DNA from 2 places in the Pseudomonas sp. H1_D04 genome. Region 2 is predicted to be linked to the other one. Evidence: predicted binding sites of a transcription regulator. Region 2 holds the regulator's gene; the other holds the start of a gene.
What was found. Region 2 encodes FliA, which starts transcription of late flagellar genes. Its sites were predicted from a motif close to CTAAAGTTTNNNNNNNNNNNGCCGNTAA; they were not measured.

Region 1 (15,148 bases), 1.9 Mb from region 2:
GCATTCAGCGCGGTATCGATCGGCCCCCGGGCGATGCCGCGTCGCGAGATGCTGATGTGGGAATAACTGGCAAAACGTGCGGCGGTGATCTCCTCGTCGAATAACGGGTGATCCTGCCGCGCCAGGCCGACGAAGGTGGTGGAGAACAGGTTCTGCACCTTGACCTCGGGGCTTGCCGGCTGGGTGTTGCTCACGCGCAAATCCAAGCGTCCTTCGCGCAACGCTTCGTCGTCGGTGTCGCCTTCTGGCACGAAACACAGCTCACACAGCGGTGCCATACGCTCCATGGTGTCGAAGAGACGACCGCCATACACGCCAATAAAAAAGTCATTAGCGCGCACGCTGAAGCGGCGGCGCAGGGTGGTCAGGTCCACTTGATCCGCCGACCGAAACAGCAGCGCCGCCTGTTCCACCACGTTGCGCACCTGACCTTGCAGTTGCAGGGCCTTGGGCGTTGGCACCAGGCCCCGACCGGCCCGCACTAGAATCGGGTCGCCCACCGCTTCGCGGATACGCGTGAGGGTACGGCTCATGGCTGCTGGACTGAGGTTCATCCGCCGGGCGGCGCCGACCACACTGCCCTCGTCGAGCAAGGCGTCGAGGGCGACCAGCAGATTCATGTCCGGTAGTTGCATGCCAAGCACTCGTGATCAGAAGGGAGTGAACTGGGCGCAATCGTAGCAGGCTTTAGAGGTAACGCTTGAGGTTGCGTGGCAGGTAGTCGGCGTAGGTTCGTTTGGGATTGGCCTGGCATTTGCGCACGATGTCCGGCAGAGCGCTTTCAAGCTCGTCGGCCTTGGACAGGCCTTCGTTGTAGTCGCTTTTACCGCTTAACGCCGGGAACATCACTGCCACACGGGTAATGGCAAAGCTCTTCATGGCGATCAGTGGCCGGGAGGGATGATCGCGCCGGAACTGGCTGACTTCCTCGTTCAACGCGCTGCAGGATTGATAGGTGGTTTGCGTAAAGGTCAGTCGCGTACTTTCTTCACTCGTCGGTACGGGCGAGAAAATCATGTCGTTCTGAGCATCGATTACCTCTGGCCGATCGGCATTCACCGTCCAGGGTTTGAAGCGCCATTTTGAGGCTGCAGCCACGGCCGCCTCACCGAACTCCGGCTTGGTGGCGCTGAGTGCTTTGACGTCACTGACGGTGCCGTCGCTGTGAATGTTCAGGCTGATGCGCGCATGCCCTTGGGTGTTAGTCAGGTTGCCAGGGTAGACCGGCTTGGGCATCGATACCGTTTCGGGTATGAACTCGGCCAACGCAGAGGTCGACAGCAACAAGGCCGCGGCCAAGACAAAAAAACGCATCGTCGTAAATCCTTTTACCAAGCCTATCCGACGCCGGAGCAGCGTCGAATTCGGCCGGCATTATCAGGTTCACGTCGGACAAAGAGCAATCATTCCTGTTTAGCGCTGCATGCCCCAACGCTTCACGGTGAGCCGCTCGAAGGTGTCAAACACGAGGTTTTCCACCAGTAGGCCGATCAGGATCACCACCGCCAACCCGGCAAACACCTTGTCGGTATATAGCTCATTGCGGTTCTGGAAGATGTACCAACCCAGCCCGCCCTTGCCGCTGGTGGCGCCGAACACCAACTCGGCGGCGATCAGCGTGCGCCAGGCAAACGCCCAGCCGATTTTCAGGCCGGCGAGGATCGACGGCAGTGCAGCCGGGATCAGGATAAACAGCACAAAGCGCATGCCCTTCAGACCATAGTTGCGACCCGCCATGCGCAGCGTCTCGGACACACCGAGGAACCCCGAATAGGTGTTGAGCGCCAGCGCCCACAACACCGAATGCACCAGCACGAAAATCAGGCTGTTCTGGCCCAGGCCAAACCACAACAGCGCCAGCGGCAGCAACGCAATGGCCGGCAGTGGATTGAACATCGAGGTCAGGGTGCTCAGCAGGTCGCGGCCCAATTGGGTCGACACAGCCAAGGTGGTCAGGGCAAAGGCGAGCACTATGCCGATCAGGTAACCCTTGATCAGCACCACCAGCGAGATACTCACCTTGCTCAGCAGTTCACCGCTGAGCAGGCCGTCGGACAGCGCATTAAAAGTCTGCAGAAAGCTCGGCAGCAGCAAGTCGTTGTTCTGATAGCGCGCCACGACTTCCCAGAGGATCGCAAGCACGATCAGGATCAGGCCCTTGCGCAGCCAGCCTTGTTGCCAAAGGCGTTGGCGCAGGGGCAACTCGCGCTCCGCGGGGACACTGAGCAGCGGTTCGAGGGTGACTTCATATTCCTGGCGCATGGGTTGCCCCCTTAGTAAGCGATGCGGATGTCGGCAAAACCCAACTCGGGCTCCGCTGCGCTGGTTTCATCGAACAACAAGCGATGAATACGCCGCGCCGACGCCTGGAAGTCCACACCGCCCAAGCTGTGCAGGTCGTATTGATGGCTGTGGATTTCTGCACGTACGCGCCCCGGATGGGGGGACAGCAACAGAATGCGATTGCCCACCACGAGTGCTTCTTCGATGGAGTGGGTGACGAACAACAAGGTGAAGCGCACCTCCTCCCAGAGCAGCAGCAATTCTTCCTGCATCTTTCGCCGGGTCAGGGCATCGAGGGCCGCGAAGGGTTCGTCCATCAGCAGTATTTTCGGCTGCATGGCCAGCGCGCGGGCGATGGCCACACGGGCTTTCATGCCGCCGGAAAGCGTGTGGGGGTAAGCGTCGGCGAAGGCACTCAGGCCCACCTTGTCCAGGTAGTGCAGCGCGCGTTCTTCGGCCTCACGGCGCTTGAGGGTCTTGGACGCCAACAGTGGGAACATCACGTTCTGTTTGACGGTTTTCCACGGTGGCAGTTGGTCGAATTCCTGGAACACCACAATGCGGTCCGGGCCGGGTTGTTCGACCTTTTGCCCCAGCAAACGAATCTCGCCTTCGCACGGTTTGATAAACCCGGCGATGGACTTGAGCAACGTGGATTTGCCGCAGCCCGAAGGGCCCAGCAGCACGTAACGGTCAGCCGGATCGATCTCGAAACTGACTTGGTGCGTGGCCCGTACCACGCGCTCGGGAGTACGGTATTCGAGGCTGACGCTATCCACCGCCAGCAACGGCTCGGCGGTGTGCAGGTTGCTGGCCGTGTGGCCTTGCAAGGGCGCGTTCATCTCAGCTTCCTTGCAGGGGCTTGGCGTCCTGGAAGAAGTAGTCCTTCCACGATTCAGGCTTGTTTTTGATGGCGCCGACGCGGTAGAGGAATTCCGCCAGCGGGTAGGTGTTTTTCGGCGTGACGCTGAACTCGAACTGCGGGTTGTCGATGATCTTTAGCAGCTCGGCGCGGTCGATCTTGGCCTTGGTCACGCGGATGTAAGTGTCGGCTGCGGCGCCCTTATCGTTCTGGGCGAATTGTGCGGCTTCGGTCAACGCGTCCACAAAGGCCTTGTAGGTTTTCGGGTTGTCGTTGCGAAATTTTTCGGTGGCGAACAACACCGTCGGTGAGTTCGGCCCCAGCAGGTCATAGGTGTTCAGCACCACATGCACATTGGGGTTGGCCAGGGCCTGGTCCTGGAATGGCGGGTTGGAAAAGTGCCCGGTCAGTTCAGTACCGCCTGCGATCAATGCGGCGGTGGCGTCAGGGTGCGGGACGGCGACGGTGTACTTGTCGAGGCGATTGAATTCCTTATCACCCCACTGCTTGGCAGCGGCGTATTGCAGGAAGCGCGACTGCACCGAAACGCTCACTGCAGGCACGGCGATACGGTCCTGGTCGGTGAAGTCGGCAATGGTCTTGACCTTGGGATTGTTGCTGACCAGGTAGTACGGGAAGTTACCCAGGGACGCTACGGCCTTGACGTTCTGCTTACCGTGGGTGCGATCCCAGATGGTCAGCAGTGGACCGACACCGGCACCGGCGATATCGATGGAGCCGGACAGCAGCGCATCGTTGACTGCCGCGCCACCGGAAAGTTGGGTCCAGTCGACCTTGATGTCGATGCCTTCCTGCTTGCCGTATTTCTCGATGAGGTTCTGGTCGCGCACCACGTTGAGCAGCAGGTAGACGATGCCGAATTGTTCGGCGATGCGGATCTCGCCTTCGGCCTGGGCCGCTGCTGGAGCGACGAGGCTGCCCGCCAACAGACTGATACCCAATCCAACTGTGGCGGCCAATCGTGCAAATGGAATGTTCTTGGACATGGTCATGCTCCGAATCAGAAAGGCGCGTCGCCCTGGATGGTGGTGCGAAACAGCTTGCGGCGCAGATGGCTCGGGCAACCGGCGGCCAAGTGGATCAGCGAACGGTTGTCCCAGAACACCAGGTCGTGAGGCTGCCATTGGTGGCGATAGATGTTGTGCGGCAGCACGCTGTGGGCGTACAGCTGAGCCAGCAGATCGCGGCTTTCGTCTTCCGGCAGGCCGACGATGCGGGTGGTGAACCCTTCACTGACGAACAACGCTTTGCGGCCGTTTTCCGGGTGGGTGCGCACAATCGGGTGTACCACTTCTGCGACTTGCGCCAACTGCTCGGGAGTAAGCGTGGGGCGCCAATTGCCTTCGAACTTGGTCTCGCTGTAGCGCGCGGTGTAGGAATGGGCGGCGCTGCGGCCTTCGACAGCTTTGCGCAGGTGCTCGGGCAGTTGGTCCCAGGCTTTGTGCATGTCGGCGAACAAAGTGTCGCCCCCTTCAGAGGGCAACTCCTGCGCATGGAGCATCGAGCCAAGGCTCGGCAGTTCTTTATAGGACAGGTCCGAATGCCAGAATTTACCCGCGTCGCCCAGGCCGATGGATTGGCCGTTTTCGATAATGTTGGAAACGATCAGGATTTCCGGGTGGTTGGCCAGCAGAAACTGTTTGAGTACGTGGATCTGCAGCACGCCAAAACGGCGACTGAAGGCAATCTGTTGTTCGGGGGTGATGCGCTGGTCGCGAAAGACCACCACATGGTGATCCAGGTGCGCGCGATGAATACGCGCGAAATCCTGGTCATTGACTGGCCGGGACAGGTCCAGACCGATAATCTCCGCACCGACGCTGCCGGGCAGCGGGCGAACCTCGAAATCCTGGGCGGAAAAGATCGCTGTTGGAACAGTAGAGGTGGCAGACATGAGTTCACTCCCGGTCAGACAGGAGAGTGACTTTATAGGTATAAGAACGGCATTTTAAATACCGTTAATGAATATCGATATGCGGGAATGTTGCAACATGGCAGCAGCGTGTAAGACCCCGGAAAGCTCGGATGTGGGCCGCCGGAGCCCCGCGTTGAAACGCTTACAAGCCGAAACCGTGGCCGTTTGACAAGCTTATTGGCAGCCACTAGTGTGCATTGGATCCAATTAGCCACCACTCTTTGAATAAGGAGGATAGCGTAGCCGTGACGCAGAAGCCGAACCCTTTGAACAGCATCAAGATCAGCGGTCCTATTCCCGCCCATCTCGCTCGCTCCGTGATTGAAGAAACATTGCGCAATGCCATCCTCGATGGCCGGTTGCCCTGCGGTACCGCCATGCGCCAGCAGGAGCTCGCCAGCCTGTTCGGGGTCAGCCGCATGCCGGTGCGTGAAGCCTTGCGCCAGTTAGAGGCGCAGTCACTGCTGCATGTGGTCACCCACAAGGGCGCCGTCGTGGCACCGTTGATCGAAGACAACTCAGCTGAGACCTATGAGCTGCGACTGTTGCTGGAGTCGGAAGCGCTACGCTTGTCGATTCCCTTGCTGACCGAAGCAGATCTGGCCGATGCAGAGAATTTCATTTGTGCCCTCGAACAGGAAAAGGACTACACCGAGATCGGTCGTCTCAACCGCCTGTTTCACATGACCCTTTACAGCAAGGCGCCTAACCAACGGCTGCTCAAATTGGTAGAGCACGGGTTAAATGAGGAAGAGCGCTTCCTGCGTTTCAACCTAGAAGCGATGGGGCTGGGTGAGACATCCCAGGAAGATCACCGTGAACTGCTAAACCTTGTGGCGCAGAGGAAAACCGACGAAAGCATCCTGACACTGCGTAATCACTTGATGCGCGGAATGGAAGTGATCACAGCCTATCTCAACAGCCCGAATACCACTGTAAAAAACACCCCATAACAAAGCGCCAGGTCTCTCGTCTTGACGCTCAAGAGCTGCGGGGCTTCCTACCTGATCAGGTAGCACACCCCGCGCCGAAGAAACTTCTCACTCTTATAATGCAAGTTGCCGACAGCTAATATTATTTAGCAAAACATCTAATGCATTCATATGCTTACCAACTTGTTTAACCCGCTTATTATCCACCGCCACTAAACCAGACACTTAACTCGACGGCGCAGCCCCAATCGCGCGAGCGTTTGTGCGCGCCAAGTCTGGCTTATATCTCTTTATCTCCTTGCCACTCACAACAACCCAATACTGCTTAAACAGCAGACGCAACAACTCATAGGCATCAACCATGTACCCACCATTACTTGAAAAAAGAAAACTGAAGTTGTGCAGCCATCCGTTATTTCTGGAAATAACCTCACTGCAAAAATTACAACTATTCATGGAGCACCATGTGTTTGCAGTTTGGGACTTCATGACACTCACCAAACGCCTGCAACAGGACCTGACATGCACTCGCCTGCCTTGGCTGCCACCGGCCGACCCGAACGCTGCACGCCTGATCAATGAGATAGTGCTGGGCGAAGAGTCAGACTCACACCCCAGGCAAGGCTATTGCAGCCACTTCGAGTTGTACTTGGAAGCCATGGTCGAAGTCGGCGCCAGCACCTCGTCGATAAACCGTTTCATTGCACTGCAACACCAAGGCGTTGATGCAAATACTGCCCTGAGCATGTCGAACGCTCCTGCTGGTGCTGCACGCTTCGTCAGCGACACATTGCACATGGCACTGAACGCACCCACCCATTGTGTAGCCGCCGTATTCCTTCATGGCCGTGAGTGTGTCGTCCCACGCATGTTCGAACGCATCCTGCAGACTGATACGTTTATCCATCGCCAAGCACCCACCTTGTGCGGCTACTTCGAGCGCCACGTCGAGTTAGACGCTGAGCATCATGGGCCGGCAGCTGAGCAGTTGCTCGAACGCTTGCTGGCAGTGGCTCCGAGTTACCCGCAACAAGCCGACGAAGCAGCCCTCGCCGCCGTAGAAAGCCGTATCACGTTCTGGGACGAGGTGCGGGCCGCGCTGCAAGAGGTGCGCCCATGAATACCGCGGGCTACACCCCCATCGCCGACGACTGGGAACGCCGCGCGACCATCCGTACACGCCCTCGCCGCTTGCTGGAAAACGATGACAATCTGATCTATCCGATGTGCCGCCAGCCCTTGGTACTCAGCAAGACCTTTGTTGAACACTGCGCACAATGGCGCGACTTCGTGCTGGTGCAAAGCTTCTACAAATTCATCAACGACGTGGTCATTTTTGAAACCGAAATCGTCGAAAAAACTGCGCGCAATATTGCCAAGAATCGCTTCTCGCTACCCTTCCCCCTAGCCTGTCGCGTTGATGCGATGACGGTGGTGGTGGATGAGGACTACCACGCCCTGGTAGCGCTGGATTTCCTGCAACAGACAGTGGAAATGACCGGCATACAACCGCTCGACCTGCCGGAGCATATCGAACTGAGCCGTGCGCTGCCGGCGGCACAGGCGCAGGCCCCCGCTCATTTGAGCGATGCTGTGGAACTGATTGGCGTGGCTATCGCCGAAAACACCGTAACCCACGATGTCGCAGCGTTCTCTAAGGACAGCAGTGTCAAAGCTTCTGTTCGTGGCTTGATGGCCGACCACCTGTTTGACGAAGGCCGCCACGCGCAGTTCTGGACCCGGCTGGTGCGTATTTACTGGCAAACCGCGAGCCCGGACGACCGTGACAGCATCGCTCAGGTACTGCCCACATTCCTGGCGCATTACCTGACCAACGACCTGCAGAAAAACTTCGACCTGCAACTGATCGAGCACCTCGACATCAGCAACCGCCTACGCGGGAAGCTGCGCGATGAAGTCGCAGCGCTGGCGTTTCCCATCACCCGCCAGCACCCGTTGATGGGCAATATCATGGGTTTCCTGCAACACAGCGGCTTGCTGCAAACGCCAAGTGTGACGCAGGCGCTGAACGACTACCTGCCGGTGTCGCCATGAGGTGCCTGACAATCGGCTGGCTCGGAACAAGCAAGGCACTTGGCGCCATCAGGCCCGTATTGGAGCAATACGGGCATGTGTCGGGCGATAAGAACATCGACCTGTGGATTGAAGACGGTAGCCTGCCGTTGCCAGATGACGTGGGCAAAGCGTCCTGTATAAGTCTGCGCCTTGGGGTCGGTCCGGTAACCGATTGCGGGTTGCCCCTGTTGCAATTGCGCGCCTATGACCGTGAGCGACGTTTGTCTGCCGTGCTGGACATCGCCGAAGAACCCAGTGGTAACGGCCAGCGACTGCGTCGGCAGGTCACAGACACAGTGGTGGACTGGGTCGCGCTGCTCGTCAGTGGTTTTTCACGTGATCCCGGGGCTCTCTCTACGAGCGCGATTGCCACTGACTGGCCCGAGCAGAGCTTGCGGGGGCTGGAGACGCTGGCCTTTATGCACCGATTCAATCGTACGGCAGACCCCAACCTGATCCAGAAAGCCCAGGTGCCTGTGATCGAACAGCTCCAGTCCAGCCTTTGTGCCTTCGCTGACCGGACGGCTCTGAATATCGCCGGGCACACGGTGACCTACCGCGAGTTGCACCTTCAAGCCATAGCAATCCAGCAACGATTACAGCCCTTGCTGGAGGCTGTTGAAACGCCGTGGATAGTTGGCGTGTGCATGGAAAAGTCCATCGAACTGTACGCCAGCATTCTTGCGCTGCTCGGCTGTGGCGCGGTGTACCTGCCACTGGAATCTGAGCAGCCTCTTAAACGGCATCAGACCATGCTCGCAAGCGCCGGGGCTCAAGTGTTGCTGGATACCGGCCAGCACCCGTTACGGGCGCATTTCACTTCACTCGATGTCAGCACCGTTAAGCCACACACCCTCAAATTTGCTCATCTGTTGATGCACAATCGCCCCTGCTCGGATATGCCGTGCATGGTGCTCTATACCTCTGGCAGCACGGGCCAGCCCAAGGGGGTGCTCCTCAGTCAAGGTAACCTGGCGCACTTCACTGCTTGGCTTGGGTCCTGCATGAAGCCAGATGAATGGAGCCGCGTTCTACAGTTTTCGCCCCTGGGTTTCGACTCGTCATTGATCGACATTTTCCCTGCGCTGATTGCAGGTGCGCAGTTGATCGTGCCCAGTGAAGAGCAACGACGCGACCCTGAGCAACTGGTGGAACTGCTCCGTCGACAGTGCGTTACCCATGCCTTCCTACCGCCCGCGCTGCTCAATATCCTGCCGCTGGATCAACCCTTGGGTGTGACGCACCTGCTCACCGGTGGCGATGCCTGCGAACCCCATGTCATCGAGCGACTGGCAGCGCAGTGTCAGCTTCACAACCTCTATGGCCCCACCGAAACCACAGTGCTGATTACGCACCGGACGCTCGCACCCGATGACAATAATCGCAACGTTGGCCACCCCATCGCCAATAGCCAGGTGCTGATACTCGATGACGATCTGCAACCTGTGGATGAAGAGGTGATGGGCGAGTTGTACATCGTCGGCCCCGGATTAAGTCTGGGCTATGTGAATGCGCCGCATCAGGCTGAAAGCCCATTCGTCGAACTGCTGATGCCGAGCGGCCAACCGCTGCGGGCCTACCGCAGCGGCGACTTGGCACAGTGGACGGCCCAAGGGATTGTGCTGGGTGGGCGTCGCGACGATCAGGTGAAGATCCGCGGTTTCCGGGTCGAACCCCGAGAGATTGAACAATGCCTGCGCAATAGCCGGCTGTATCGCGAACTGGCGGTAGTGATCGACCATGAAAGCAGGATCTGCGTCTTTGTCGCCCAGCCCGCACCCGGCGCCACGCTGGTGGCCCTGCAGCAGCATGCGCGCCACCGGCTACCGGACTATATGCAACCCGGTTTCTGGGTGGAACTGCCAGGCATGCCGTACACCAACAACGGCAAGGTCGACCGGAAGACGCTGCTGGGGCTCCCCTTCCAACCGATTTTCAGCGCTGCGCACCGGGCTGCACACACACCGCTTCAGGCACGATTGAGCGAGGTGTGGCGCGAGCTGCTGGGTGTGCCCAGCCATCAGTTGTCCATCGACGAAAGCTTCTTCGCGTTGGGCGGCCATTCAATTTTGCTGTCGACTCTCTTACTGCGTGTTCGCGAGCAATTTGGCCGTAGTTTCGCGTTGAGCCACTTCATTGAAGTTCCGACGATTCGTACGCTCGCAACGCTGATGGAGGACGGAGAACCACCCGACGCATCCTCTGGCCAGGCAGTCTTGGATGCCCAACGGGATTGGGTGATCACTCCCTTGCATAGGAATTGCGCTGGTGATCCGCACAAGGTGATTGTGACGGGGGCCAACAGTTTCGTCGGCGTCCATATTGTCGAAGCATTGCTGGCCTCTGGTGTAACCGAGGTGGCATGCCTGGTACGTGAGATGCCGGGGAAGCCTGCAATGGCACGCTTTACCCAGTCGCTGCGCGAATACCACCTGGAACACCTGGACTTGAGCCGGGTACGGGTAGTCGCCGCCGACATCAGCCTGCCGCGATTGGGTTTGACCTGCGAGGTGTATGACACGCTCGCCGCAGACTTTGGCGTGCTGGTGCATAACGCGGCGCAGGTCAACCACGTGATGGACTACGCGTCACTGGCCAGAGACAACGTTGAACCCATATTCGAATGCCTGCGCCTGTGCGAAACCCGCTGCAAGAAGGTCTTCAACTTTGTCTCAACGTTGTCGGCGTCCAGCAGCATCGACCCGCAAGGGTATGTGCTAGAAGCACCGGCTGCGACCACCCTGCCGCTGTATATCCGCAATGGCTACAACCTATCCAAGTGGGCAGCCGAGCGAGTGTTGGGGCGTGCGGTCGCGCAAGGTGCCTGGGTAAATATCCATCGCCCTGGAAATATCAGCTTCAACAGTCGCAACGGTGTCTGTCAGCCGCAGAAGAATCGCCTGATGCTGATGCTTAAGGGGTCTCTGCAGTTGGGAATGTTGCCTCGGCTGGATCTGAATTTCGACCTAATGCCCGTGGACTTCCTGGCTCGATTCATTGCTTACCACTGCACGCGCTTTGAAGCGGACAGAAGCGTATTCAACCTGCACAACCCACAGCCATTGAGCTGGGATCACTACCTGGATGCGTTCAGCCGGGCGGGCCATCGGTTCGAACGGGTGAGTACTGCGCGTTGGCAGCAGGCGCTGCGAACAGCGGGCCAGGACAATGCGTTGTTTGGCGTAATCGGGTTTTACCTGGATCGACTGGATGAAGACATTGGCGACACGTTGATGATCCGTCATGACAACGCACAACACGGCGTCCAGCAGATGGGCGAGCAGTACCCCGAAAAGAACGCGGTGCTGCTGAGTAGAGGCTGCAATTACCTTAAGACCATCGGCTTTCTCTGAACCGCTTCAGGACAACTTCATGAAACCGCTGCAACCCGATACGTTAATTCATAACCCAAACGGCCGGCCGATCGTGGCCTCTGTGGTGATCGACTGCCATGCCACCCGCCTATGGAACACGGTGGGACGGTTTGCAGGCTTCGATACCTTCATACCGGCCCTGACGCATATCGAAATGACCGGCACCGGTGTGGGCGCCTTACGCACGAAATTTTTCCGCGATGGCAACCGAGTGGTGGAACAGCTAAATAGCTGGGATGAGCACGCGATGCACATGACCTGGACCACGATCTACAACACCCTGGGCGTGGCCAGGCTGTGGGCGGCAATCAAAGTAGACGCTCTTGGAGAGCACTGCTCCAGGGTAACCTGGACCATCATTGCCGAGCCCTTAGACGCAGCACAGGTGGGATTTGAGCAGTTTGTGCAGGGGTTCGCCGATGGCGCCCTGGAGAATGTTCGCCGCTTGCTGGGTAAGCGATAGGAGCGAGATCGCTCGCTCCTACACACTCAGCAGATCAAATTTTGAAGCTATCGACCAACTGCTTCAACCGATTGGCCTGTTGAGACAGCGCATCGCAGTCTTTCAGGGTTTCGTTGAGGTTGGTCACACCTTGCTGGTTCAGCAGGTTGATCTGGTTGATGTCGACGTTGAGGGTTTCCACCACGGCAGTCTGTTCCTCAGTAGCGGCGGCCACGGACTGGTTCATGCCGTCGATCTCGACGATTCGCTGCGTTACGCTGACCAGGCGCTCACCGGCCTGGTTGGCCACCTGAACGCTTTCTTCGCTGGAGGTCTGGCTGGCATTCATGGTGGTCACCGCCTCACGCGAGCCCACTTGCAGCGAAGTGATCATCTTATGAATCTCTTCAGCCGACTCCTGGGTACGGTGAGCCAGGTTACGCACCTCATCGGCGACCACGGCGAACCCGCGTCCGGCTTCACCAGCACGTGCTGCTTCGATTGCCGCGTTCAATGCCAGCAAGTTGGTTTGCTGGGAGATGCCTTTGATCACATCAAGGATGTGGCCGATGTTGTCGGTGCTGGCGTTCAGCGTTTCGATCTGGGTGCAGGACAGGCTGATCTTTTGCGACAGTTCCGACATTGCCAGGATGGTTTGCTCAACCACTTTGCGCCCATCGTCGGCCTGCTCGCTGGCACCACTGGCGTGCTGTGAGGCGTCAGCGGCGTTACGGGCGATTTCCTGAGTAGCGGCGCCCAGCTCGTTGATTGCTGCGGCGACGCTGTTGGTACGTGCGCTCTGCTCGTCAGAGCCTATGATCGAAGCGTTGGAGGACGCCATCACACGCTGGGACAGGTCATGCACCTGGCGCGTTGCTGAAGACACTTCGGAAATCGAGGCGTGGATACGTTCTACGAACCGGTTGAACGCACTGCCCACTTCACCGAACTCGTCTTTGCTGGTAACCGTCAAACGGCGGGTCAGGTCACCCTCACCCTGGGCGATGTCCTGCATGGCAATGCCCATGGTGGTCAGAGGGCGCAGCAATACTTGAATCAGCAGGCTCAAGAGCACCGCAATCGCGACAACAGCGATCAGCATGGCGATCAACGCGGACGTGCGGAATTTGCCCAGCGGTGCATAGGCTTTGTCTTTATCGATCGACAGACCGATATACCAATCAGCACCGGGCAAACCGCTGATAGGCGTGAACGACAGGATGCGGTCCTGACCTTTGAGGACGACCTCCTGGTTAACTTTCTCAATCCGGACGCTGGTACCTGGATAGATGTCCTTGAGGTTTTTCATCACTTGGTCTTCGTCAGGGCTGACGATGACTTGGCCGTCGCCGCTGACCAGGAACGCATGGCCGATACCGCCGAAGTCCACCGAGTTGATGATCTTCACCAGGGTTTGCAGGCTCAGGTCACCGCCGACCACACCGAGCAACTCGCCGTTCTTTTTCACCGGCATGGCGATCGTTACGATCTGCCCACCCACTGCGGCCATATAGGGCGGCGTCAGCATGGGCTTATCGGCAGCCACCGCTTGCTTGTACCAGGGACGCTGGCGAGGGTCGTAGCCGTCAGGCATCTTTGCGTCGGGACGCTGGGTGAACACGCCGTTGGTTTGACCAACGTAGGTGAACTGGAAGTTCGAGGTGAACGCCGGTTGATCGACCAACCCCGGGAGGTCAGCCGCACTGCCTTGGTGGGCAACGTTTTGCGTCAGACTTTCGAGCACCAATATCCGACCGCTGAGCCAGTTCTGCACACTGCTGGCGGTGAGCTCACCCGACTGCTGGATAGACGACTCCAGGTTCTGCTTGATGGTGCTGCGCTGCAGGTAGTCGTTGTAAAGAGTAAATAACGCGAAGGCTAGAACCACGACGCCTGACGCGGCCAACAAAATTTTATGACTGAACTTGAGATTCATTTCATCGACTTCTTTTTGCCAAAGGGGGGTGAGCGGGCCGAATGGAGCATTCCATGTACGGTCTAGGCAGCGTCTCGGGCCGCTCTATTTCGGTGCACACATGGCTTATCAGGCTTTCGGCCACACCGAAGTAAAACTTAGTGATTTGTGGGAAAGATCTTCTTTTTAGGTAGGAAACCGACAAAAGGTTGTCGTACAAGGAGCGAAGTAAAAAATTTTTCCGCCTGCCAAGCACTGAGACAAATTGACATCTGTGGCGTCTGGACGAGCTCGTTTACAGGCCTCCCTCTGAATACACCTCGCGTGAAGATAGCGTTGTGCAGACGCTTTACTGCACCCACCACAACTGGCTTAACACGTGGCTGCGCGGTCGTATGGCCAGTGTCGCAGATGCAGCAGAACTGCCTCAAAACGCCTTCATGCGACTGCTGTAGAGAATCGAACGTTTTGAACTCAAGGCGCTACGGGCATTGTTGCGCACAAGTGCACGAGGGGTGGTCGTTGATCACTGGCGCCGCGAGGAGATCGAACGAGCCTATATCGAGTCAATCGCCCATCTGTCCGAAGCGCTGGCGCCAAGCGCTGAGGCGCGGGCGTTGGTATTGGAGTTACTGGAGGACATCGCCCGGCTTTTGGAAGGGCTAAAACCTGAGGTGCGTAAGGTATTTCTGATGGTTCAGTGTGATTGGCTAACGTACAAGCTGATCACAAAACAGATGGGTATATCACTGAGGTCAGTTGAGCGTTATGTCGCCGAGGCGCTTTACTACTGCTCCGTCCTGCGTTACGGCGCCAATGAATAACACCACACGCTCCGGGCCAGACTCTAGGGTGGTCAAGCAGGCCATCAGTTGGATGCTGCGCTTACGTCACAACCCCGCCAATACACGGCTGCGCCTGCAATGCGAGCAATGGCGCGAAGATCATCATGATCACGAACTGGCCTGGCAACGGGTACTGGCGCTACAACAGGAGCTCAATAGCCATCTGACCGCGATCCCCGGGGTACATAAAGCACTGGAAAACAGTACACAAGGCCTGGGACGGCGGCAGGCACTGAAGTTATTGGCCGGCGCACTGCTGGTGGGCTCAACAGTATGGCTAAGCCGGGACCTGACCGGTTTGCAGCGCTGGACTTCTGACCTAGCAACAGCCCCCGGCGAGCGCCGCAGCATGCAATTGCCCGATGGCACTCGCCTGCAACTCAACACAGACAGCGCGGTAGACCTGGACTTCAATGCGCAGCAGCGTCTGATCACATTGGTGCGTGGGGAAATCCTAGTGACCTGCAGTGCTGCTTCCTCTGC
Region 2 (14,960 bases):
CGACTGCAGCAAAACTGATGGTTTTGTTCTAGATACAGCGACGAGAGACATTTCGCATCCTTGTGAGTGAAACTTCCTACATGCGCAGGCTTTGTCACCACAACGACACAAAAGTGCCCCAGCAAAACATGGCACTGTGACTTGATTCGCAAAAGCGGCCACTGCAGACCGCCAGGACTGTCACATTGCAACGCTCTAACTCAAGGGTTATAGCGGTTTTTCAGGTGTAAAAATTAATCCTCAGTTTTTGTGCAATTTGCTCATCAATTGCGCCTCAGCCTGAGTCAAACCGCAGGATTGGGTCAGTTCATCCACCGTCGCGCCCATGCCCACCAGCTTCGCTGCCTGGGCAAACGACAGGCTCGCAGGGTCGCGCTGCTCAATCTGCGCCAGCTTGTCCGGCAACGGCGCGAGGATGGCGCGCAGTTCATGCACCTCATCCCCGACCCTCACCGCACTTTGCTGGAAGTGATCAACCCGCTTGACCAGCTCCAGAATGCGCCGGTCGCGCAGCGCATCGCGCTCGGCCTGTTGCATGGCCAATTCTCGCTGCTGGCGCACATAGCGCAGCATAAACGCCAGCGTCCCGGCCCACAGCAGGGCCAGGACAATCACTGCTGCTTCAAGGAACAATCAGATGTTCTCCAGATCCGACCACTCTTCTTCGCTCATCATCTTGTCCAGCTCAACCAGAATCAGCAGTTCGTTGTTCTTGTTGCACACGCCCTGAATGAACTTGGCTGATTCCTCGTTACCCACGTTCGGCGCGGTTTCCACTTCCGATTGGCGCAGGTAAACCACTTCGGCCACGCTGTCGACCATGATCCCGACCACTTGCTTGTCGGCTTCGATGATGACGATACGGGTGTTGTCGCTGACTTCGACGGTATCCAGGCCAAAACGCTGGCGGGTGTCGATCACCGTCACCACGTTGCCGCGCAGGTTGATGATGCCCAGCACGTAGCTCGGCGCACCTGGAACCGGGGCGATCTCGGTGTAGCGCAGCACTTCCTGCACGCGCATCACGTTAATGCCGTAGGTTTCGTTGTCCAGTTTGAAGGTAACCCATTGCAGGATCGGATCATCCAAACCTTGTGCAGATGCTGACTTATTCATACCCATGACCCCTTCAAATGCCGTTACCAACGGCGTGTGTGCTTCGTCGACCGCACTCGCGTGCGGCCCTTATTGTTCAATCAACTGCGTATGTTCACGGGCATCGACTTGACGGCACCGCTGGCGATCAACTCGGCCAGTTCGGCGACGTCGAGCAACGCGCACATGTGTTCGATTACGGTGCCCGCCAGCCAAGGCCGCTGGCCCCGGTGGCTGCGCCATTTGATTTCGTTAGGGTCCAGGCGCAACGAGCGGCTGACTTGATGCACCGCCAGCCCCCACTCGTAACCCTGCACCGAGATCACGTATTGCAGGCCTTGGCGGAAGTCGTCGCGGTAGCGATCGGGCATCACCCAGCGCGCGGTGTCCAGCACCTTGAGATTACCGGCCTGGCTCGGCAGGATTCCGAGGAACCACTCCGGTTGCCCGAACAGCGGCGTCAGTTCCTGGCCGGCCAGGGAGTAGATCGAGCCCAGGCACACCAGCGGCACCGCAAGGGTCAAGCCGGCGACGTCGAACAGCAGGCATTCGAAAGGCTCCGCCGCCCAGGCCGGACGACCATCGCCGCTCACGGGCGGCGGCGTAATATTCGGTGGCAGGTGCACTTCCACCACGGGCTCGACCACCACCGGCGCGACGGGCATGACCACCGGGACGGCGACCGGCACGATCACCGGCGCGACGTAGGCATCACGCGCCTGCTCTTCCAATACGGCCAACTGGAACTCATCCAGGGTACTGGACGACGGTTCTTCTACCGCTGGCTCCAGCACCAGGATCGGTTCCGGCAATTCTTCTGCAGTGGCTTCCTGCAACAAGGCATCCAGGTAGGATTCCAGTGCCAGTTGCGGCCGGGTCTTGAGTTCGACAGGACGATTCATCACGCCACCTGCGCAACAAGCTGCTGGGACAGCAGGTGCTTGAGCAATGCGCGGTAGGCCAACACACCACGGCTTTTACCGTCGAACTGCGAAGGCGTCAGCCCGGCGCGGCTGGCATCGCGCAGGCGCGTGTCCACCGGGATGTAGCCGTTCCAGATGGTCTGCGGATAGGCGTCACGCAATACGCGCAACGTGCCCAGGGACGCCTGAGTACGGCGATCGAACAAGGTCGGCACAATGCTGTACGGCAGCGCCTGTTTACGCGAGCGGTTGATCATCGCCAGGGTGCTGACCATGCGTTCCAGGCCTTTGACCGCCAGGTGCTCGGTCTGCACCGGGATCACCAACTGCTGGCTGGCCGCCAAGGCATTGACCATGAGCACGCCGAGCAACGGCGGGCTGTCGATGATCGCGTAATCGAAGTCCTGCCACAGTTGCGCCAGGGTCTTGGCGATCACCAGGCCCAGGCCGCTCTGCCCCGGCGACTGGCGCTCAAGGGTGGCCAGCGCGGTGCTGGACGGCAGCAGGGAAATGCTCTCGTTACTGGTCGGCAACAGCAGTTGGCCGGGCAAGTCGCTCGGCACGCTGCCCTTGTGCAGGAACAGGTCATAGTTGCTGTGCTCCAGCGCGTCCGGGTCGTAACCGAAATAGCTGGTCATCGAGCCGTGGGGGTCGAGGTCGACCACGACCACACGCTTGCCCGCCTCGGCCAGCAAGCCGGCTAAAGCGATGGAGGTGGTGGTCTTGCCGACTCCACCTTTTTGATTGGCAACTGCCCAGACTCTCATTCGGATGGTTCCTCCCGGTGGGCACGTGCGCGACCGAGACATTGCATAGGTTATTGAGCCGGTGACGGAGAATTGACGGCACTCTGCCGAACCGGCGGCTTTGCAGGGGCCGGTGCAGTTTGTGTGCCAGCGCGCCTCAAGGCCGCATCCGGTGTTGCATTGGCGGTGCCGGTGCCGGTCAGGCTACGGCGCACATCCAGGTTGCGTGAGACGACCAACACCACCCGACGGTTGCGCGCGCGGCCTTCCAGGGTGGCGTTATTGGCCACCGGCTGGAACTCGCCATACCCCACCGACGCCAGGCGCCCGGGGTTCACACCCTGCATCGCGAGCATGCGCACGATGCTGGCGGCACGGGCCGAGGACAGCTCCCAGTTGGTCGGGTATTGCGCGGTGCTGATCGGCACATTGTCGGTAAAACCTTCGACGTGGACCGGGTTTTCAAAAGGTTTGAGGATCGCCGCCACCTTGTCGATGATGGTGAACGCCTGGTCGCTGGGCAACGCATCGGCACTGGCGAACAGCAGGCTGGAATTGAGCTCGATCTCCACCCACAACTCATTGCCGCGCACGGTCATCTGGTTGGAGCTGATCAGGTCGCCAAACGCGGCACTGATGTCATCGGCGATGCTTTTCAGCGGATCGCTGGTGCCGCCCACGCCGGCAGCGGTTTCGTCGCTGTCGTTGACCAGCGGCTTGGCCGGGGTGACGCTCTTGGGCCGCTCTTCGCCAATGGGGATCGGCTTGAGCGAACGGTCGGCGTCGTTGAACACGCCGATCAGCGCCTGGGAAATGACTTTGTACTTGCCTTCGTTGATCGACGAGATGGAGTACATCACCACGAAAAATGCGAACAGCAAGGTGATGAAGTCCGCATAGGACACCAGCCACCGCTCGTGGTTGACGTGTTCCTCAGGCTCGCGACGGCGACGGCTCATTGGCATTACTCCCCATCAATCCATGAAGCCCTGAAGCTTCAATTCGATGGAGCGCGGGTTCTCGCCCTCGGCAATCGAGAGAATGCCTTCGAGCAGCATCTCGCGGTAACGGGACTGGCGCATGGCAATGGATTTGAGCTTGCTCGCTACCGGCAACAGCACCAGGTTGGCACTGGCCACACCATAGATAGTCGCGACGAACGCCACGGCGATGCCGCTGCCCAATTGCGAAGGGTCGGCCAGGTTGCCCATCACGTGGATCAGGCCCATGACTGCACCGATGATGCCGATGGTCGGCGCGTAGCCGCCCATGCTTTCAAACACTTTGGCGGCGTTGATGTCGCGGCTTTCCTGGGTGTAGAAATCCACTTCCAGGATGCTGCGGATCGCTTCCGGCTCGGCACCGTCGACCAACAACTGCAAGCCTTTACGCGAGTAGCTGTCGGGCTCGGCATCGGCCACGCCTTCCAGGCCCAGCAGGCCTTCCTTGCGTGCGGTGAGGCTCCAGTTGACCACCCGGTCGATGCCACCGGCCAAGTCGACACGTGGCGGGAAGATGATCCAGATCACGATCTGCATCGCACGCTTGAACGAGCTCATCGGTGACTGCAACAACGCAGCGCCCACGGTGCCGCCAATCACGATCAGCGCCGCCGGGCCGTTGGCCAGGGCGCCGAGGTGGCCGCCTTCGAGGTAGTTGCCGCCGATAATGGCGACAAACGCCATGATGATGCCGATCAGGCTCAATACATCCATCAGAGGCAGGCCTCCACCAGATGCTTGCCGATGTCGTCCAGGCTGTAAACGGCGTCGGCAAGGTCAGCCTTAACGATGGCCATGGGCATGCCATAGATCACGCAACTGGCTTCGTCCTGGGCCCAGATCGCACTGCCGCCCTGCTTGAGCAGGCGCGCGCCTTCACGGCCATCGGCGCCCATGCCGGTGAGTACCACCGCCAGAACTTTGTCACCGTAGGACTTGGCAGCCGAACCGAAGGTAATGTCCACGCACGGCTTGTAGTTGAGGCGCTCGTCACCCGGAAGGATTTTGATCGCGCCACGGCCATCGACCATCATCTGCTTGCCGCCTGGGGCCAGCAGCGCCAGGCCAGGGCGCAGGATGTCGCCATCCTCGGCTTCCTTGACGCTGATGCGGCATAACTTGTCCAGACGCTCGGCAAACGCTTTGGTGAACGCCGCTGGCATGTGCTGGATCAATACGATCGGCGCCGGGAAGTTGGCCGGCAATTGGGTCAATACGCGCTGCAAGGCCACCGGGCCACCGGTGGAAGTCCCAATGGCAACCAGCTTGTAAGCCTTGCGCTTGGGCGCTGGCGAATGGGCATGGGCGGCAGCCGGTGCCGACGTGCGTACCGGCGGCGGCGCAGGCCGGGTAACCGGGGCAGGCGCCGGGCGACTGAACGAGGAACTGGTGGGCGCAGACGGCGCAGCTACCGGCGCCGGGGCGGGTGCTGGGGCGCTGAACAGGCTGCGACGGTTACTGCGGGAAATACTGTGGACTTTCTCGCACAGCAGTTGCTTGACCTTATCGGGGTTGCGCGAGATGTCTTCGAAATTTTTCGGCAGGAAGTCCACCGCACCGGCATCCAGCGCGTCGAGGGTCACTCGGGCACCTTCATGGGTCAGCGAGGAGAACATCAATACCGGGGTCGGGCAGCGTTGCATGATGTGCCGAACTGCCGTGATGCCATCCATCATCGGCATCTCGTAGTCCATGGTGATCACGTCCGGCTTTAGCGCAATGGCTTGATCAATCGCCTCTTTACCGTTGGTGGCCGTACCGACCACCTGGATGCTTGGATCGGCGGAAAGAATTTCCGAGACGCGGCGGCGGAAGAAACCCGAATCGTCCACCACCAGGACCTTGACTGCCATAAACACTCCGTTAGGCGGGGCGGGCATTACCGCCCTGCCCCGCCAGAATCAAATACGCCGTGCGGCGTAACGCTTGAGCATGCTCGGAACATCGAGAATCAGCGCGATCCGACCGTCACCGGTAATGGTCGCACCCGACATGCCCGGGGTTCCCTGCAGCATTTTGCCCAAAGGCTTGATGACCACTTCTTCCTGGCCAACCAGTTGATCGACGACAAAGCCGATCCGCTGAGTGCCCACCGAGAGAATCACCACATGGCCTTCGCGCTGCTCCTCATGGGCAGCCGATGCAACCAGCCAGCGCTTGAGGTAGAACAACGGCAGCGCTTTATCACGCACGATCACCACTTCCTGACCGTCCACCACGTTGGTGCGCGACAGGTCGAGGTGGAAGATCTCGTTGACGTTGACCAACGGGAAGGCGAACGCCTGGTTACCCAGCATCACCATCAGGGTCGGCATGATCGCCAAGGTCAACGGCACCTTGATGACGATCTTGGAGCCCTGGCCCTTGGTCGAGTAGATGTTGATCGAGCCATTGAGCTGGCTGATCTTGGTCTTCACCACGTCCATGCCCACGCCACGGCCCGACACGTCGGAAATCTCGGTCTTGGTCGAGAAGCCAGGGGCGAAGATCAGGTTGTAGCACTCGGTGTCGGTCAGGCGGTCGGCGGCGTCCTTGTCCATCACGCCACGCTTGACGGCGATATTGCGCAAGATCGCCGGGTCCATGCCCTTGCCGTCATCGGTGATCGACAGCAGGATGTGGTCGCCTTCTTGCTCCGCCGCCAGAATCACCTTGCCGCCACGGGACTTGCCCGAGGCTTCGCGTTCTTCAGGGGTTTCGACGCCGTGATCGACAGCGTTGCGCACCAAGTGGACCAGCGGGTCGGCCAGGGCCTCGACAAGGTTTTTGTCGAGGTCGGTTTCTTCACCCACCAGTTCTAGGTTGATCTCTTTCTTCAGCTGGCGCGCCAGGTCACGAACCAGGCGCGGGAAGCGGCCGAAGACTTTCTTGATCGGCTGCATCCGGGTTTTCATCACCGCGGTTTGCAGGTCAGCCGTCACCACGTCGAGGTTCGACACGGCCTTCTGCATGGCTTCATCGCCACTGCTCAAGCCAAGGCGCACCAGGCGGTTACGCACCAGTACCAGCTCGCCGACCATGTTCATGATGTCGTCCAGACGCGCGGTATCAACCCGCACGGTGGTTTCGGCTTCACTGGCCGGTTTTTCCGCCGGTGGTGGCGCAGCCGCACGCGCAGGAGCTGGAGCCGGGGCTGCGGGCTTGGCCGCTGCCACAGGCGCAGCCGCTTTAGCAGCAGCCGGTGCTGCCGTGGCGACTGCAGCCGCTGGGGCGACTTCGCTGAACTTGCCCTTGCCGTGCAAATCATCCAGCAGCGCTTCGAATTCGTGATCAGAGATCAACCCATCGTCCGCAGGCTTGGCACTGGCAGCCGCCGCAGCAGCAGGCGCTGCCGCCACTTCCGGCAGGGCGTCGACCGCAAACGTGCCTTTGCCGTGCAACTGGTCAAGCAAGGCTTCGAATTCGTCATCGGTGATGTCGGTGCTGGCCGGGGCCGCAGGCGCTTCGGCAGCCGCGACAGGCGCCACCGCATCGGCGGCGAACTGGCCTTTGCCGTGCAACTGGTCGAGCAGGGATTCGAACTCGGCGTCGGTGATGTCTTCACTGGTCGGTGCCGCTGCCGGGGCAACGGCGGCCGGTGCTTCAGCTTCGGCCTTGACGGCACTGAGGGAGTTGAGCAGTTGTTCGAACTCGTTGTCCGTCACATCCGCTTCAGGCTCCGCCACCGGCTCAGGCGCGGCCTCAACCACCGGCGCTGCCGTGGTGTCGGCCGGCTCTGCATAGCGCGCCAGGGCGGCCAGCAGTTCCGGGGTGGCCGCCGTGATCGGGGCACGTTCGCGAACTTCGCTGAACATGCCGTTGACCGCATCCAGTGCTTCGAGAATCACGTCCATCAATTCCGAATCAACGTGACGCTCACCCTTGCGCAGGATGTCGAACACGTTCTCGGCGATGTGGCAGCACTCCACCAGCTCATGGAGCTGGAGGAAGCCGGCGCCCCCTTTTACAGTATGAAAACCGCGAAAAATTGCATTGAGCAGGTTCGCATCATCCGGTCGGCTTTCCAGCTCGACCAGTTGTTCGGACAGTTGCTCTAAAATTTCGCCGGCCTCTACAAGGAAATCCTGAAGGATCTCTTCATCGGCGCCGAAGCTCATGTGGGTGCTCCTTAGAAGCCTAAACTGGATAACAGGTCATCTACGTCATCCTGACCTGACACAACGTCTTCACGTTTATCGGCATGAATCTGCGGACCTTCACCCTTGGCGAGATGTTTTTGTGGATCTTTTTCAGAGAGGATCGCTTCGCGGTCATGTTCGATGCCGGCAAAACGGTCTACCTGGCCAGCCATGAGCACCAATTTGAGCAAATTGCTTTCCACTTCGGTAACCAACTGGGTTACACGTTTGATCACCTGACCGGTGAGGTCCTGGTAATCCTGGGCCAGCAGAATGTCATTGAGGTTGCTGGAAACCGTGCGGTTTTCCTGTTCGCTGCGCGACAGGAAACCGTCGACCCGACGGGCCAATTCACGAAACTCTTCAGCCCCGACTTCGCGACGCATGAAGCGGCCCCAGTCAACGCTGAGGGCCTGGGCTTCATTGGCCATGCCGTTGACCAGAGGCGTGGCATTTTCCACCAGGTCCATGGTGCGGTTAGCCGCGGCTTCGGTCAGCCTGACCACATAGGACAGGCGTTCGGTGGCATCAGTGATCTGCGAGATTTCTTCGGCCTGGGGCATGTGCGGGTCAATCTGAAAATTGACGATCGCACTGTGCAGCTCGCGTGTGAGCTTGCCCACTTCCTGGTACAGGCCGCGGTCACGGGTCTGGTTGAGCTCATGGATCAACTGCACCGCGTCGCCGAAGTGGCCTTTTTCAAGGCTGTCGACCAACTGGTGAGCATGCTTTTTCAGGGTCGACTCAAAGTCTCCCTGTGACGTTTCTTTATGCTCCATAGCTCCCCCGCGATGGCATTAGCCGTGGATGCGTTCAAAGATCTTTTCGATCTTCTCTTTCAAGGCCTGTGCAGTGAATGGCTTGACTACGTAACCGTTGACCCCGGCCTGGGCGGCTTCGATGATCTGTTCACGCTTGGCTTCGGCGGTCACCATCAACACGGGAAGGCTGCGCAGTTTTTCGTCGGCACGCACGTGGCGCAACAAGTCGATACCGGTCATGCCCGGCATGTTCCAGTCTGTTACCAGAAAGTCGATGCTCCCGCTGTTGAGGATCGGAATCGCCGTAAGGCCGTCATCCGCCTCGACCGTGTTTGTGAACCCAAGGTCACGCAACAGGTTTTTTATGATCCGCCGCATCGTTGAGAAGTCATCAACGATGAGGATTTTCATGTTCTTGTCCAATTCGACCTCCAAGCAGTCTTAAACGCGCCCAGCACCTGGACGCGCCATTTCAATCAACAGGCATTACACAAAAAGGACTGCCGGGGGCACCACGGATCGAACCCACGAAGGCCTATCACCTTCGCGGTATCGCTTTGCAATGCTCCCCACACTGCCTGTCAGCGCGCTCGCCACTCTCCCAAACGCCCCCGCAAGCGGGCTGCGCATTGGCTGTGCAACTGGCTGACACGCGATTCGCTGACCCCCAGGACCTCACCGATTTCCTTGAGGTTCAGCTCTTCGTCGTAATACAGCGCCAACACTAACCGCTCGCGCTCGGGCAAGTTGGCAATGGCGTCCGCCAATGCACCCTGGAAGCGTTCATCTTCCAGGTCGCGTGACGGTTCCATATGCGCGCTCGCGCCGTCCTCGTGCAGCCCTTCGTGTTCGCCGTCCTGCAACAGGTCGTCGAAACTGAACAGGCGGCTGCCCAAGGTATCGTTCAAAATCCCGTAATAATCGTCGAGACTCAATTGGAGTTCGGCCGCAACTTCATGATCTTTAGCGTCGCGACCGGTTTTTGCTTCAATTGCACGAATTGCGTCGCTGACCATGCGCGTATTTCGGTGCACCGAACGCGGCGCCCAATCACCTTTACGCACCTCATCAAGCATCGCGCCACGGATACGGATACCCGCATACGTCTCGAAACTCGCGCCTTTGCTGGCATCGTATTTGGTCGACACTTCGAGCAAGCCGATCATGCCGGCCTGGATCAGGTCCTCGACCTGCACGCTGGCGGGCAGGCGAGCCAGCAAGTGATAGGCGATACGCTTGACCAGCGGCGCATAGCGCTCAATCAACTCACCCTGACTGTCACGGGCAGATTTCTTGTAGGCGTTGTAGCCATTCGCTGTCATAGCACCGGTCCTGCGCTCGTCTGATGTACCAATCGCTCGACGAAAAACTCCAGATGCCCACGAGGGTTGGCGGGCAACGGCCAGGTATCGACCTTCTGGGCAATAGCCTTGAACGCCAATGCGCATTTGGAACGAGGGAACGCTTCGTAGACTGCACGCTGCTTTTGCACAGCCTTGCGCACGCACTCGTCGTAGGGAACTGCGCCGACGTATTGTAAGGCGACATCGAGGAAGCGATCCGTGACCTTGGTCAACTTGGCGAACAGATTGCGCCCTTCCTGCGGACTCTGGGCCATGTTGGCCAGGACGCGGAAGCGGTTCATGCCGTAGTCACGGTTAAGCAGTTTGATCAGGGCGTAGGCGTCGGTGATCGAGGTGGGTTCATCGCAGACCACCAGCAGGACTTCCTGCGCGGCGCGCACGAAGCTGACCACGGACTCGCCGATCCCGGCGGCGGTGTCGATCACCAGCACGTCGAGGTTGTCGCCGATATCACTGAATGCCTGGATCAGGCCGGCATGCTGCGCCGGGCTCAGGTGCACCATGCTCTGGGTACCGGAGGCAGCCGGCACGATGCGGATCCCGCCAGGGCCCTGGAGCAGCACGTCGCGCAGCTCACAGCGCCCCTCGATCACATCGGCAAGGGTGTGTTTGGGCGTCAGTCCCAGCAGAACGTCGACGTTCGCCAGCCCCAGGTCAGCATCCAGCAGCATGACGCGACGGCCAAGCTCTGCCAGGGCCAGGGACAAATTCACTGACACGTTAGTCTTTCCGACGCCACCTTTGCCGCCGGTCACCGCGATCACCTGTACGGGATGCATGCTGCCCATTTTATTTCTTTACCTTGTCTTGCTTAGACGCAGGCTACATGGCTTGGCCGCGTGAATCGCTTGCAGACCATCAATGTAGGTACATTTCACGGTGTTCATCCTGACTTCAACCGACCCGTTTTGCCGGGTTGTGGTAGAGGTCGGCGAACATATCGGCCATCGCTTCCTCGCTAGGCTCTTCTTGCATTTGCACGCTGACGGCACGGCTGACCAACTGATGACGGCGCGGCAGATGAAGATCATCCGGGATCCGCGGCCCGTCGGTCAGGTAGGCAACCGGTAATTCATGACTGATAGCCAGGCTCAACACTTCACCCAGGCTGGCGGTTTCATCCAGTTTCGTGAGGATGCAACCGGCCAGGCCACAGCGTTTGTAGCTATGGTACGCAGCGGTAAGAACCTGTTTTTGGCTGGTGGTTGCAAGCACCAGGTAATTTTTCGACTTGATACCACGCCCGGCCAGGGTTTCCAGTTGCATGCGCAACGCCGGGTCGCTGGCTTGCAAGCCGGCGGTGTCGATCAGCACCACGCGCTTGCGCAGCAGCGGATCGAGGGCGTTGGCCAGGGACTGGCCCGGGTCGACGTGGGTCACCGGTACATTGAGGATGCGGCCCAACGTCTTGAGCTGCTCCTGGGCGCCGATCCGGTAGCTGTCCATGCTCACCAGCGCGATATTATTCGCGCCGTACTTGAGCACATAACGCGCTGCCAGCTTGGCGAGGGTGGTGGTCTTGCCCATGCCGGCAGGGCCGACCATGGCGATCACACCGCCCTCTTCCAGGGGTTCGATTTCCGGGGTAGCGATCATCCGCGCCAGGTGGGCCAGCAACATGCGCCAGGCCTGGCGTGGTTCTTCGATTTCGGTGGTCAGGGCCAGCAGGTCGCGGGACAACGGGCCGGACAAGCCAATGCGTTGCAGGCGACGCCACAGGTTGGCCTGTTGCGGTTTGCTGCCTTGCAGCTGCGTCCAGGCCAGCGAGCCGAGCTGCACTTCCAGCAGTTCGCGCAGGCCGTTGAGCTCAAAGCGCATCGAGTCGAACACACGCTGGTCAACTGCGGCGGCCGGGGCTGGCGCGGCAGGACGCGGCGGCTCGACGAAGGTCGGCTCAACCAGTGGTTCGGCAGCGGTCAGCGGCAGCCCGGCGAACAACTGGCGATTGGTGGTGGTATCGCTGTCGCCACGCATGCTCAGCTCAGCCTGGGCCGAGACGATGCGCGAAGCGGTCTTGCGCAGCTCGTCTTCGAGCTCCATGTTCGGTACACGCGGCGCCAGCGCCGAGGGGGTGTAATCCAGGGCAGCCGTCAGCTCGACACCGCCGGCAATACGACGGTTACCGATAATCGCGGCGTCGGCGCCCAGCTCATCACGGACCAGTTTCATGGCCTGACGCATATCGGCGGCGAAAAAACGCTTAACTTGCATAACCCACTACCCTCAGCCGTTGGGCCCTACTGTCGCGACGATAGTCACTTGCTTGTTGTCAGGAATTTCCTGATAAGCCAAAACGTGCAAATTCGGTACTGCCAAGCGTCCAAACCGCGACAACATCGCGCGGACCGGACCTGCCACCAGCAGAATCACCGGTTGGCCCTGCATTTCCTGACGCTGTGCGGCGTCGATCAACGAACGCTGCAGCTTTTCAGCCATGCTTGGCTCCAGCAGAACGCCCTCTTCCTGGCCTTGTCCTGCCTTCTGAATACTATTGAGCAATATTTGTTCCAACCTTGGTTCCAAGGTGATCACAGGCAGCTCAGAGTCAAGCCCTACAATGCTTTGCACGATTGCACGGGACAATCCGACACGCACCGCAGCCACCAGCGCGGCGGTATCTTGACTCTTGGCGGCGTTGTTGGCGATGGCCTCGGCAATGCTGCGAATGTCGCGTACCGGTACCTGTTCGGCCAGCAGCGCTTGCAGCACCTTGAGCAATTGCGACAGCGACAGCACCCCGGGCACCAGCTCTTCCGCCAGTTTTGGCGAGGCTTTGCCCAGTAAGCCCATCAATTGCTGGACTTCTTCGTGGCCGATGAGCTCGTGGGAGTGCTTGTACAGAATCTGGTTGAGGTGGGTCGCGACGACCGTGCTGGCGTCCACCACGGTATAGCCCAGTGACTGCGCCTGGCTGCGCTGGCTGATTTCGATCCACACCGCCTCCAGGCCGAAAGCCGGATCTTTGGCGGTAATGCCGTTGAGGCTGCCGAACACCTGGCCTGGGTTGATCGCCAACTCGCGATCCGGATAGATCTCGGCTTCAGCCAGGATCACCCCCATCAGGGTCAGGCGGTAGGCGCTCGGAGCCAGGTCGAGGTTGTCGCGGATGTGCACGGTGGGCATCAGGAAGCCCAGGTCCTGCGAGAGTTTCTTACGCACGCCCTTGATCCGCGCGAGCAATTGGCCGCCTTGGTTGCGGTCCACCAGCGGGATCAGGCGATAGCCGACTTCCAGGCCGATCATGTCGATGGGGGTCACGTCGTCCCAGCCCAACTCCTTGGTTTCCTGGGCGCGGGCTGGCGATGGCAGCAGTTCTTGTTGACGCGCAACTTCTTGCAGGGCTTGGACCTTGACCGCGTTTTGCTTCTTCCAGAACAGGTAGGCACCACCGCCCGCCATGGCCGCCATGCTCAGGAACGACACATGGGGCATGCCCGGGACGATACCCATGATCGCCATGATGCCCGCCGCCACGGCCAACGCCTTGGGCGATGCAAACATCTGCCGGCTGATCTGCTTGCCCATGTCTTCGGAGCCCGACGCACGGGTCACCATGATGGCTGCAGCTGTAGATAACAACAGTGATGGCAATTGCGCCACTAAACCGTCACCGATGGTCAGCAAGGCGTACACCTTGCCCGCATCGCCGAAGGTCATGCCGTGCTGAAAGATACCGACGGCCATGCCGCCGATCAGGTTGATGAACAGAATCAACAGGCCAGCGATGGCGTCACCGCGCACGAATTTGCTGGCACCGTCCATGGAGCCGTAGAACTCGGCTTCCTGTGCCACTTCCAGGCGGCGGGTCTTGGCTTGATTCTGGTCGATCAGACCGGCGTTGAGGTCGGCGTCGATGGCCATTTGTTTGCCGGGCATGGCGTCGAGGGTAAAGCGCGCGCTCACCTCGGAAATCCGCCCGGCGCCCTTGGTGACCACCACGAAGTTAATGATCATCAGGATCGCGAACACCACGATACCGACCACGTAGTTACCGCCGATCACCACCTCACCGAAGGCCTGGATCACCTTACCGGCGGCCGCGTGGCCGTCCTGGCCGTGGAGCATGACGACGCGGGTGGACGCCACGTTGAGCGCCAGCCGCAGCAGGGTCGCCACCAGCAGGATCGTCGGGAATACCGCAAAGTCCAGCGGCCGCAGGGCGTAAACGCACACCAACAGGACCACGACCGACAACGCAATGTTGAAGGTGAAGAACACGTCCAGCAGGAACGGCGGCATCGGCAACATCATCATTGCCAGCATCACCAGCAACAACAACGGCACACCCAGATTGCCCCGCGAGAGGTCAGTCAGGGTCGTACGGGCCGTGCCGAGCATTTGAGAGCGATCCACCACCGGTATTCCTCGTTTCCTTGAAGCAAACTTTTGACGCCGGAAGGCGTCCTGGAGGCGGTATTGCAAGAAGCCTTCCAACTTTTGCTTTAAAAAACGCGGATTGCTCCCAAGCACGCTGGAGCACTATCAAGCCGGGCAATTCAACTGACGATCTGCACATCCGTAGCCTGATCACCCTTTTGACCTTTTTCTACTCTGAACTCCACTTTCTGCCCCTCCTCAAGGGTTTTATAGCCCTCGCCCTTGATCGCCGAATAGTGGACGAAGAGATCTCCCCCACCATCCTGACTGATAAAGCCATAGCCTTTTTCCCCGTTAAACCACTTCACCGTACCTGTCGACATTGCCGCTCTCCTGACATCTCGCTCAGCACACCACACGAGACTCACTGGATAATCTTGATAGTGGACGCGAATACGCCCTCAGGGCGGTGGATCCTCGTAAATTGCACCCTTAGGCCCTCTCTGAGCCAAATCCCTGCAGAACTCGTGAGATCCACCAACACGTGTTCGTCGCCGCCATCCATTGCAATCACTCCCTCCCCTGTTTTGCGGTCGTATTCCTCGACCGTCCCTTTAACCACTTCCATTGCAACA

Region 1: AB4N82_RS09225 (methyl-accepting chemotaxis protein) is a predicted target of FliA. The motif match lies at 13,955-13,982, and genes of this name have one in related genera.

What each region holds. Positions count from the first base shown of each region.
Region 1 is NZ_CP162826.1:2,016,479-2,031,626, forward strand. It holds gene AB4N82_RS09170 (LysR family transcriptional regulator) at 1-635, opposite strand, end outside; gene AB4N82_RS09175 (energy transducer TonB) at 688-1,314, opposite strand; gene AB4N82_RS09180 (ABC transporter permease) at 1,414-2,262, opposite strand; gene AB4N82_RS09185 (ABC transporter ATP-binding protein) at 2,274-3,125, opposite strand; gene AB4N82_RS09190 (ABC transporter substrate-binding protein) at 3,127-4,152, opposite strand; gene AB4N82_RS09195 (TauD/TfdA dioxygenase family protein) at 4,167-5,060, opposite strand; gene AB4N82_RS09200 (GntR family transcriptional regulator) at 5,327-6,034, shown strand; gene AB4N82_RS09205 (DUF3050 domain-containing protein) at 6,375-7,133, shown strand; gene AB4N82_RS09210 (diiron oxygenase) at 7,130-8,068, shown strand; gene AB4N82_RS09215 (amino acid adenylation domain-containing protein) at 8,065-11,442, shown strand; gene AB4N82_RS09220 (SRPBCC family protein) at 11,462-11,926, shown strand; gene AB4N82_RS09225 (methyl-accepting chemotaxis protein) at 11,961-13,841, opposite strand; partial or broken gene AB4N82_RS09230 (sigma-70 family RNA polymerase sigma factor) at 14,216-14,644, shown strand; gene AB4N82_RS09235 (FecR domain-containing protein) at 14,637-15,148, shown strand, end outside.
Region 2 is NZ_CP162826.1:3,965,347-3,980,306, reverse strand. It holds gene AB4N82_RS18485 (DUF2802 domain-containing protein) at 241-633, opposite strand; gene AB4N82_RS18480 (chemotaxis protein CheW) at 634-1,116, opposite strand; gene AB4N82_RS18475 (CheW domain-containing protein) at 1,197-1,997, opposite strand; gene AB4N82_RS18470 (ParA family protein) at 1,997-2,785, opposite strand; gene motD (flagellar motor protein MotD) at 2,836-3,723, opposite strand; gene AB4N82_RS18460 (flagellar motor protein) at 3,739-4,479, opposite strand; gene AB4N82_RS18455 (protein-glutamate methylesterase/protein-glutamine glutaminase) at 4,479-5,618, opposite strand; gene AB4N82_RS18450 (chemotaxis protein CheA) at 5,667-7,862, opposite strand; gene AB4N82_RS18445 (protein phosphatase CheZ) at 7,874-8,662, opposite strand; gene AB4N82_RS18440 (chemotaxis response regulator CheY) at 8,681-9,055, opposite strand; gene fliA (RNA polymerase sigma factor FliA) at 9,226-9,966, opposite strand; gene fleN (flagellar synthesis regulator FleN) at 9,963-10,796, opposite strand; gene flhF (flagellar biosynthesis protein FlhF) at 10,903-12,219, opposite strand; gene flhA (flagellar biosynthesis protein FlhA) at 12,232-14,346, opposite strand; gene AB4N82_RS18415 (cold shock domain-containing protein) at 14,505-14,708, opposite strand.